3 regions of the Streptomyces sp. NPDC051041 genome follow, and region 3 is predicted to be linked to each of the others. Evidence: predicted binding sites of a transcription regulator. Region 3 holds the regulator's gene; each other region holds the start of a gene.
What was found. The regulator HrcA, encoded in region 3, represses chaperone genes, less so after heat shock. The targets are predictions, from matches to a motif close to TTNGCACTCNGNNNNNCNGAGTGCNAA.

Region 1 (3,271 bases), on a different contig from region 3:
CCTGTGATCCCGGCCACGCCCCCGCCGGGGCCTCGGCAACGCCCGAGGGCGGCACCCCTGTCCGACAGGAGTGCCGCCCTCGGATCCACGGAAGGACGGTCGATCAACCGGTACCGGTCGATCAGAAGTCCATGTCACCGCCCGGCATGCCGCCACCGGCGGGCGCGGCGGCCTTCTCCGGCTTGTCGGCGATGACGGCCTCGGTGGTGAGGAACAGCGCGGCGATGGAGGCGGCGTTCTGCAGCGCGGAACGGGTCACCTTCGCCGGGTCGATGATGCCCTCGGCGACCAGGTCGACGTACTCGCCGGTCGCGGCGTTCAGGCCGTGGCCCGGGGTCAGGTTGCGCACCTTCTCCACCACGACACCGCCCTCGAGGCCGGCGTTGACGGCGATCTGCTTCAGCGGGGCCTCCAGGGCGAGCTTCACGGCCTGGGCGCCGGTCGCCTCGTCACCCTCCAGCTCCAGCTTCTCGAAGACCTGGGAGGCCTGCAGCAGGGCCACGCCACCACCGGCGACGATGCCCTCCTCGACGGCCGCCTTGGCGTTGCGGACGGCGTCCTCGATGCGGTGCTTGCGCTCCTTGAGCTCGACCTCGGTGGCGGCGCCGGCCTTGATGACGGCCACGCCGCCGGCCAGCTTCGCCAGGCGCTCCTGGAGCTTCTCGCGGTCGTAGTCGGAGTCCGACTGCTCGATCTCGGCGCGGATCTGGTTCACCCGGCCCTGGACCTGCTCGGCGGAGCCGGCGCCGTCGACGATGGTGGTCTCGTCCTTGGTGATGACGACCTTGCGGGCCTTGCCCAGGAGGTCCAGCGTGGTGTTCTCCAGCTTGAGGCCGACCTCCTCGGAGATCACCTCGCCGCCGGTGAGGATGGCGATGTCGTTCAGCATCGCCTTGCGGCGGTCGCCGAAGCCCGGGGCCTTGACGGCGACGGACTTGAAGGTGCCGCGGATCTTGTTGACGACCAGGGTCGACAGGGCCTCGCCCTCGACGTCCTCGGCGATGATCAGCAGCGGCTTGCCCGACTGCATGACCTTCTCCAGCAGCGGGAGCAGGTCCTTGACGCTGGAGATCTTCTGGTTCGCGATCAGGATGTAGGGGTCGTCGAGGACGGCCTCCATGCGCTCCATGTCGGTCGCGAAGTACGCCGAGATGTAGCCCTTGTCGAAGCGCATACCCTCGGTGAGCTCCAGCTCCAGACCGAAGGTCTGGGACTCCTCGACGGTGATGACGCCTTCCTTGCCGACCTTGTCCATGGCCTCGGCGATCAGCTCGCCGATCTGGGTGTCGGCGGCGGAGATGGAGGCCGTGGAGGCGATCTGCTCCTTGGTCTCGATGTCCTTCGCCTGCTCCAGCAGGGCGGCGGAGACGGCCTCGACGGCCTTCTCGATGCCGCGCTTCAGGGCCATCGGGTTGGCGCCGGCGGCGACGTTGCGCAGGCCCTCCTTGACCAGCGCCTGGGCCAGGACCGTGGCGGTGGTCGTACCGTCACCGGCGACGTCGTCCGTCTTCTTCGCTACTTCCTTGACCAGCTCGGCGCCGATCTTCTCGTACGGGTCCTCGAGCTCGATCTCCTTGGCGATGGAGACACCATCGTTGGTGATCGTGGGGGCGCCCCACTTCTTCTCGAGGACGACGTTGCGGCCCTTGGGGCCGAGGGTCACCTTGACGGCGTCCGCGAGCTGGTTCATGCCGCGCTCAAGGCCGCGCCGCGCCTCTTCGTCGAACGCGATGATCTTGGCCATGTGAAGTGGTCCCTCCAGGACTGGGGGTGATTACTTCGGACCGCGCCCGCGCCCGCGACGGACGGCCCCGGCCGGTGGTTCCTTGCCCCACCCGGCCCGTGGCCTCACCGACCCGGTCCTTCCATTGTCACTCTCACCTTCAGAGTGCTAACGCAATGATTAGCACTCGCCCCTGCCGAGTGCAAGCGCCCCCGGGGGTCCGCGGGCGCGCTCAGCCGGGCGCGAACACGGCGCGCCGGGCACCGCGCCCCGCCCGCGCGCCCCGCCGCCGGCACGTCTGCGGCACGCCTGCGGCACACCTGCGGCACACCTGCGGCACGTCGAAGGGCCCGCACCCCGGGAGGTGCGGGCCCTTCGACGGAAGACGACGCCTGTACGGTTCGCCGGTCGCGCGTATCAGGCGGTGACGCGAACCATGTCGGCCTGCGGGCCCTTCTGGCCCTGCGAGATCTCGAACTCGACCCGCTGGCCCTCTTCAAGGGTGCGGTAACCGTCCATCTGGATCGCGCTGTAGTGGACGAAAACATCCGCACCACCGTCGACCGCGATGAAGCCGTACCCCTTCTCCGCGTTGAACCACTTGACGGTGCCCTGAGCCATGCCTAACTCCCCTATTACTGGCCCTTGCACAGATCCACACTTCGCGGATCCGGGTCATACCTCACCCCCCAACGGTTGGGGGTGTGCGCCGGAACGCGTCGACCGCGGCCGAATGTATCTGCCCAACTGCCGTCCGCAACAGGTCAATCGGACGAGAATTCTGGACGCACCCGGCCTGGAATGTGGCGAGAATTCGCCGTAATTCAGGGCAAGTCGGGCTGCACAAAGCGCACATAAGCCGTGAAAGACGCCCACACTTTGGCTACATCTCGTCGGGCGTGCGACAGGAACACGGGGGTACCGATCCGGGGATCAGCAGCGCGTTCCCCAACTCTACCGCGTTCAACCACACTGAATTGCCCCCTCCGTTTCTCTCACGGAGGGGGCAATGCGCAGAACGCTCGGTGATGGCCATTACCAAAGGTAACGGCGAATCTCGGTCAGCCTCCGGCGACCGCCGGAATGATGGACACGCCCGCGCCCTCGGGGGTCGGCGTCTGGAGCCCCTGCTCGAAGCGCACGTCGTCGTCGTTGACGTAGACGTTGACGAAGCGGCGCAGCCTGCCCTGGTCGTCCAGGACGCGGGCGGCGATGCCGCTGTGGTTCTTCTCCAGGTCCTCGATGACCTCGGCGAGGGTCGTGCCCTCGGCGCTCACCTCGGCCCGGCCGCCGGTGTAGGTGCGCAGGATGGTGGGGATGCGGACGGTCACGCTCATGCGAGGCCAGCCTCTCGGAAGGAGTCCAGGGTCGGGCGGATGGTGGCGGTCGGGCCGGTGCCGGCCACCGCGTCGAGGGTCTTCAGGCCGTCGCCGGTGTTGAGCACGACGGTGGTCTTCGCCGGGTCGAGGACGCCGTTCTCGATCAGCTTGCGCGTCACGCCCACGGTGACGCCGCCCGCCGTCTCGGCGAAGACGCCCTCGGTCCGGG
Region 2 (3,271 bases), on a different contig from region 3:
TTGGAGACGATGACGTAGCCCTCCAGGCCCGCGTTCTCCGCGATCCAGCGCAGCGGCTCGACGACGGCGTTGCGGACGACCGCGACACCGGTGGCCTCGTCGCCGGTCTTGTCGAGGTTGCCCTCCAGGACCTTGGAGGCGTGCACCAGGGCGGAGCCGCCACCGGAGACGATGCCCTCCTCGACCGCGGCGCGGGTCGCGGAGATGGCGTCCTCCAGACGGTGCTTGCGCTCCTTCAGCTCCACCTCGGTGGCGGCGCCGACCTTGATCACGCACACGCCGCCGGCCAGCTTCGCGAGGCGCTCCTGGAGCTTCTCGCGGTCCCAGTCGGAGTCCGTGGTCTCGATCTCGGCCTTGATCTGCGCGACGCGGCCCTGCACGTCCTCGGACTTGCCGGCGCCGTCGACGATCGTGGTGTCGTCCTTGGTGACGGTGACGCGGCGGGCGGTGCCGAGCACGTCCAGGCCGACCTGGTCGAGCTTGAGGCCGACCTCCTCGGAGATGACGGTGGCGCCGGTGAGGACGGCCATGTCCTGCAGCATCGCCTTGCGGCGGTCGCCGAAGCCGGGGGCCTTGACGGCGACGGCGTTGAAGGTGCCGCGGATCTTGTTCACGACGAGGGTGGACAGGGCCTCGCCCTCGACGTCCTCGGCGATGATCAGCAGCGGCTTGGAGGAGTTGGCCTGGATGACCTTCTCCAGCAGCGGCAGCAGGTCCGCGATGGCGGAGATCTTGCCCTGGTGGATGAGGATGTACGGGTCCTCCAGGACGGCCTCCATGCGCTCCTGGTCCGTCACGAAGTACGGCGACAGGTAGCCCTTGTCGAAGGCCATGCCCTCGGTGAAGTCCAGCTCCAGGCCGAAGGTGTTGGACTCCTCGACGGTGATGACACCGTCCTTGCCGACCTTGTCCATCGCCTCGGCGATGAGCTCGCCGACCTGCTGGTCCTGGGCGGACAGCGCGGCGACGGCGGCGATGTCGGACTTCTCGTCGATCGGGCGGGCGGTGGCGAGCAGGTCGTCGGAGACGGCCTTGACCGCCGCGTCGATGCCCTTCTTCAGCAGCGCCGGGGAGGCGCCGGCGGCGACGTTCTTCAGACCCTCGCGGACCAGGGCCTGGGCCAGGACGGTCGCGGTGGTCGTACCGTCACCCGCGATGTCGTTGGTCTTGGTCGCCACCTCCTTGACCAGCTGGGCGCCGAGGTTCTCGTACGGGTCCTCGATCTCCACCTCGCGGGCGATCGTGACACCGTCGTTGGTGATGGTGGGCGCGCCGAACTTCTTGTCGATGACGACGTTGCGGCCCTTGGGGCCGATCGTCACCTTGACCGTGTCGGCGAGCTTGTTGACGCCGCGCTCAAGGGCGCGACGGGCGTCCTCGTCGAACTTCAGGATCTTCGCCATGGGAGCGTGAGCCCTCTCGGGATCTAGGGGAAATCAACTGCGCCCCGGGCGCCCGGCTTCTTATCGGTCGCGGGGGCCAGGGGCGCAGCTGGAGAGCAAGGAGTCGAGGTGGCGTCGACTTACTTCTCGACGATCGCGAGGACGTCGCGGGCCGAGAGGACGAGGTACTCCTCGTTGTTGTACTTCACCTCGGTGCCGCCGTACTTGCTGTAGAGCACGACGTCGCCGACCTTGACGTCGAGCGGAAGGCGGTTGCCCTCCTCGAAGCGGCCCGGGCCCACGGCCAGGACGACGCCCTCCTGGGGCTTCTCCTTGGCAGTGTCCGGAATGACCAGGCCAGAGGCCGTGGTCTGCTCGGCGTCCAGCGGCTGGACCACGATGCGGTCCTCGAGCGGCTTGATGGCAACCTTGGAGCTGGCGGTCGTCACGATCCGACCTCCCCCTTCGGAGATCTCACGGGGTTAACTGTCTGAGGTGGCGACCAGGTCGATCCGTCGTCGCGGGTGCCGGACCTGCCCGTCGCGTTGTTGGCACTCTCCAGGGGGGAGTGCCAGAGCCGAGACTATGACCGCGATTAGCACTCGGTCAAGCGGAGTGCCAATTGCCCGTGGCGTGGCGGCGGAAATCCCCGCGGGCGCGCGTCCGCGCAGCCGGCCGGTGCCGGAGGGACCGCCCCCCGGGAGCCGCCCCCGGCCCCCCGCTCAGACCCGCACGGCCCCGTTCCCGGGCGCCGGACGGGCCGGCGCCGGAGGGCCGGGCGTCCGCGCGTGATCCCCGGCCGGGGACCCGGACGTGGTCCTCCAGGCGTCCCACGCGCAGCCCCTGTTCCTCGATCTCCCCCAGCAGGCGTCTCGTGCGGTCCAGGAGGGACAGGCCCGCGGGTTCGTCGGGGTCCACGGCGACGATGTCGCCCGGCCGGAGGCGGGGGGCGCCCCGGGCGTAGGCCAGTTCGCCGCTGCCCGTCACCGACGCCCGCCACAGGACGACCGCGGTGATCCCGCAGTCGGCGGCGGCGCGGAGCGTCGCCGTGTCGTACGCGCCGTACGGCGGCCGGAAGAGGTGGGGGCGGACGCCGAAGCGGGACTTGAGCTTGTCCTGCTGGCCGCAGATCTCGGCGCGCTGGCCGGCGTAGGGCAGGCCCCGCAGGAAGGGGTGGTCGAGGGTGTGGTTCTGCAGGCTCGCGCCGACCGCGCGCAGGCGCGCGAAGTGGCCGTACGCCGGTCCCGCGACGCTGTCGGTGAGGAACATGGTGACCGGCAGGCGCCGGGCGCGGACCAGGTCGACGAACCGGGGGTCGCGCTCGGCGCCGTCGTCGTAGGTGAGGAAGACGACCCGGTCGCGGGTCGGGACGCGGTCGACGACCGGGGGCAGGCCCGTGCCGCGGGCGGCCGGCTCCCGGGCGCCGCCCGGCCGGTGGCCCTGCGGCGCGTCGCCGCCCGGCCGGGCCTCGGCCGGCGGCTGCGTGCCGCAGGCGGTCAGGGCGGCCGTGAGGGCGGCGGCCGTGAGGAGGCCGGCTGCCGCCCGCCGCGGCCTCACAGGTAGTCCTCCAGCCGCGCCACCGCGTACCCCTCGGCCGTCACCTTGTCCAGGAACCGGCGGGCCATGTCCCGCATCGTGCCCTCCCAGTCGCCCCGGCCCCGGAAGTGGCTGAGGACGATGTCGCCGGGGCGCAGTTCGCGGTCCCACTCGCGGTACTCCCAGCGGTCGGCGAAGACCTCCTCGTTCCACAGCGGGGCGTACCGGATGCCGCAGGCCTTGGCGGCGCGCAGCGTGTCCTGGTCGTAGTTGCCGTAGGGCGGGCGGAAGAGGACCGGCCGCTTGCCGTAGCGCCGTTCGATCACGTCCTGCATGCCGCAGATCTCCCGCTT
Region 3 (3,271 bases):
GACGACCAGGCCGGGATCCGCGGGGACCTCCGGGGCCGGCTGCGACTTCTTCCACGGCGGGGTCAGATCGGGCGAGTACTGTCGCATTCGAACGACGATAGGAGAAGCCGGCGGGCGATCACGCAGACACGCCGAACCGCGCCGCCAGCGCGTCCCGTTGCGCCCGGACGAACGCCGCGTCCACCACCGCTCCGTGACCGGGCACGTACCGCGCGTCCTCGCCGCCCAGGGCCAGCAGCCGGTCGAGGGCGGCGGGCCACCGGGACGGCACGGCGTCCGGGCCGGCCTGGGGTTCGCCGGACTCCTCCACCAGGTCGCCGCAGAACACCACCCCCGGGTCGCCCGGCACCAGCACGGCCAGGTCGTGCGCGGTGTGCCCCGGTCCCACGTCCGCCAGCACCGCCCGGCGGCCGCCGCCCAGGTCGAGGACCCGCTCCCCGCGCACCGGGTGGCGCGGCGCGGCCAGCAGCTCCGCCGCCTCCTCGGCCGACCGGGCGTCCAGGCCGTTGCGGACCGCGTCCGCGCGCAGCTCCTCGCGGCCGCGCCGGCGCGTGAGCACCCCGTCCGCGCCGGCCGCCGCGAACACCTCCGCGCCCGCGAACGCCGCCGCCCCGAAGACATGGTCGAAATGGGGATGGGTCAGCGCGAGATGCGTCACATCCCGGCCGGCGAGCCGCCGCGCCTCGGCCCGCAGCCGCGCCCCCTCCGCCAGGCTCGACCCGGCGTCGATCAGCAGGACCGCGTCCGCGCCGACGACGAGCCCCGCGGTGCAGTCCCACACCGGCAGCCGGCGCCGTCCCACCCCGGCGGCCACCCGCTCCCACCCCGCCTCTTCCCAAGTCACCGTCATACGGCGACGCTAGCGGTGGCGTGCCCTCCCGGCACGGCGGTACGCCCCGGCCTTGCCCGGGGCGTACCCCACGGCCGTACACTTGGCCGGGGAAGTCTGGCACTCGCACGCGCCGAGTGCCAGGGACCAGGGAAGAGGACCGAGCGGTCGGACGACTTCTGGAGGTGTGCGCGGATGCTCAGTGAACGCAGGCTTCAGGTGTTGCGCGCCATCGTCCAGGACTACGTCGGCACCGAGGAGCCCGTCGGTTCGAAGGCGCTCACCGAGCGGCACAACCTCGGCGTCTCCCCGGCCACCGTCCGCAACGACATGGCGGCCCTGGAGGAGGAGGGGTACATCGCCCAGCCGCACACCAGCGCCGGGCGCATCCCCACCGACAAGGGCTACCGCCTGTTCGTGGACAAGCTGGCCGGCGTGAAGCCGATGAGCCCGCCCGAGCGGCGCGCGATCCAGAACTTCCTCGAGGGCGCCGTCGACCTCGACGACGTGGTGGCGCGCACCGTGCGGCTGCTCGCGCAGCTGACCCGGCAGGTCGCCGTCGTGCAGTACCCGTCGCTGACCCGGTCGACGGTGCGCCATGTGGAGCTGCTCCCGCTCGCTCCCGCGCGCGTGATGCTCGTCCTGATCACGGACACCGGGCGGGTCGAGCAGCGTGTGATCGACTGCCCGGCGCCCTTCGGCGAGACGTCGCTGGCGGATCTGCGGGCACGGCTCAACAGCCGGGTCGCGGGCCGCCGTTTCACGGACGTGCCGAGCCTGGTGGAGGACCTGCCCGAGGCCTTCGAGGTCGAGGACCGCGGTACGGTCTCGACGGTGCTCTCCACTCTCCTGGAGACACTCGTCGAGGAGAACGAGGAGCGGCTGATGATCGGCGGCACCGCCAACCTGACCCGCTTCGCGCACGACTTCCCCCTCACGATCCGGCCGGTGCTGGAGGCGCTGGAGGAGCAGGTCGTCCTCCTGAAGCTGCTCGGCGAGGCCAAGGATCCGGGAGTGACCGTCCGCATCGGTCACGAGAACGCCCACGAAGGACTCAACTCCACGTCCGTCGTGTCGGTCGGCTACGGTTCGGGCGGCGAGGCTGTCGCCAAGCTCGGCGTGGTCGGACCGACCCGCATGGACTACCCGGGAACGATGGGAGCGGTACGCGCAGTGGCACGGTACGTCGGACAGATCCTGGCGGAGTCGTAGGTGGCCACGGACTACTACGCCGTACTCGGCGTGCGCCGCGACGCGTCGCAGGAAGAGATCAAGAAGGCCTTCCGGCGGCTCGCGCGCGAGCTGCATCCGGACGTCAACCCCGATCCGAAGACCCAGGAGCGGTTCAAGGAGATCAACGCCGCCTACGAGGTGCTGTCGGACCCGCAGAAGAAGCAGGTCTACGACCTCGGCGGCGACCCGCTCTCGCAGTCCGGCGGCGCCGGCGCGGGCGGCTTCGGGGCCGGCGGCTTCGGGAACTTCTCCGACATCATGGACGCGTTCTTCGGCACGGCGTCGCAGCGCGGGCCGCGCTCGCGCACCCGCCGCGGCCAGGACGCGATGATCCGCATCGAGGTCGAGCTCGACGAGGCCGCCTTCGGCACGACGAAGGACCTCCAGGTCGACACGGCCGTCGTGTGCACCACCTGCAACGGCGAGGGCGCGGCGCCGGGCACCTCGGCGCAGACGTGCGACATGTGCCGGGGCCGCGGTGAGGTCTCGCAGGTCACGCGGTCCTTCCTGGGCCAGGTCATGACCTCCCGCCCCTGCCCGCAGTGCCAGGGCTTCGGCACGGTCGTGCCCACCCCGTGCCCGGAGTGCGCCGGCGACGGCCGCGTGCGGTCCCGCCGCACCCTCACCGTCAAGATCCCGGCCGGTGTCGACAACGGCACCCGCATCCAGCTCGCCGGCGAGGGCGAGGTCGGCCCCGGCGGCGGCCCGGCCGGCGACCTCTACGTCGAGATCCACGAGCTGCCGCACCCGACGTTCCAGCGGCGCGGCGACGACCTGCACTGCACGGTGACGATCCCGATGACGGCGGCGGCCCTGGGCACCAAGGTGCCGCTGGAGACGCTGGACGGCATGGAGGAGGTCGACATCCGCCCCGGCACCCAGTCCGGGCAGTCGATCCCCCTGCACGGCCGCGGCGTCACCCACCTGCGCGGCGGCGGCCGGGGCGACCTGGTGGTGCATGTCGAGGTGCAGACGCCGACGAAGCTCGACCCGGAGCAGGAACGGCTGCTGCGGGAGCTGGCCAAGCTGCGCGGCGAGGAGCGCCCGCAGGGGCAGTTCCAGCCCGGCCAGCAGGGCCTCTTCTCGCGGCTGAAGGACGCGTTCAACGGGCGCTGACACGAGCGTTCCGGGGCCGCGGCGCCGGGTGCGCCGCCGGCCCGCGCCCGCCGGAAGGCCGGATTCGGACTCGGTCGGGGGACGTGACACCAT

Region 1: groL (chaperonin GroEL) is a predicted target of HrcA. The motif match lies at 1,904-1,930, and genes of this name have one in related genera.
Region 2: groES (co-chaperone GroES) is a predicted target of HrcA. The motif match lies at 1,978-2,004, and genes of this name have one in related genera.

What each region holds. Positions count from the first base shown of each region.
Region 1 covers NZ_JBITFM010000005.1:27,215-30,485, reverse strand. Annotated here, with positions in the region: gene groL (chaperonin GroEL) at 122-1,744, opposite strand; gene ACIBAI_RS10815 (cold-shock protein) at 2,141-2,344, opposite strand; gene ACIBAI_RS10810 (MoaD/ThiS family protein) at 2,785-3,060, opposite strand; gene thrC (threonine synthase) at 3,057-3,271, opposite strand, start outside.
Region 2 covers NZ_JBITFM010000002.1:236,417-239,687, reverse strand. Annotated here, with positions in the region: gene groL (chaperonin GroEL) at 1-1,403, opposite strand, end outside; gene groES (co-chaperone GroES) at 1,523-1,831, opposite strand; partial or broken gene ACIBAI_RS04405 (polysaccharide deacetylase family protein) at 2,193-2,939, opposite strand; gene ACIBAI_RS04400 (polysaccharide deacetylase family protein) at 2,936-3,271, opposite strand, start outside.
Region 3 covers NZ_JBITFM010000001.1:287,979-291,249, reverse strand. Annotated here, with positions in the region: gene ACIBAI_RS01330 (DUF3097 domain-containing protein) at 1-87, opposite strand, end outside; gene ACIBAI_RS01325 (MBL fold metallo-hydrolase) at 119-850, opposite strand; gene hrcA (heat-inducible transcriptional repressor HrcA) at 1,025-2,041, shown strand; gene dnaJ (molecular chaperone DnaJ) at 2,042-3,178, shown strand.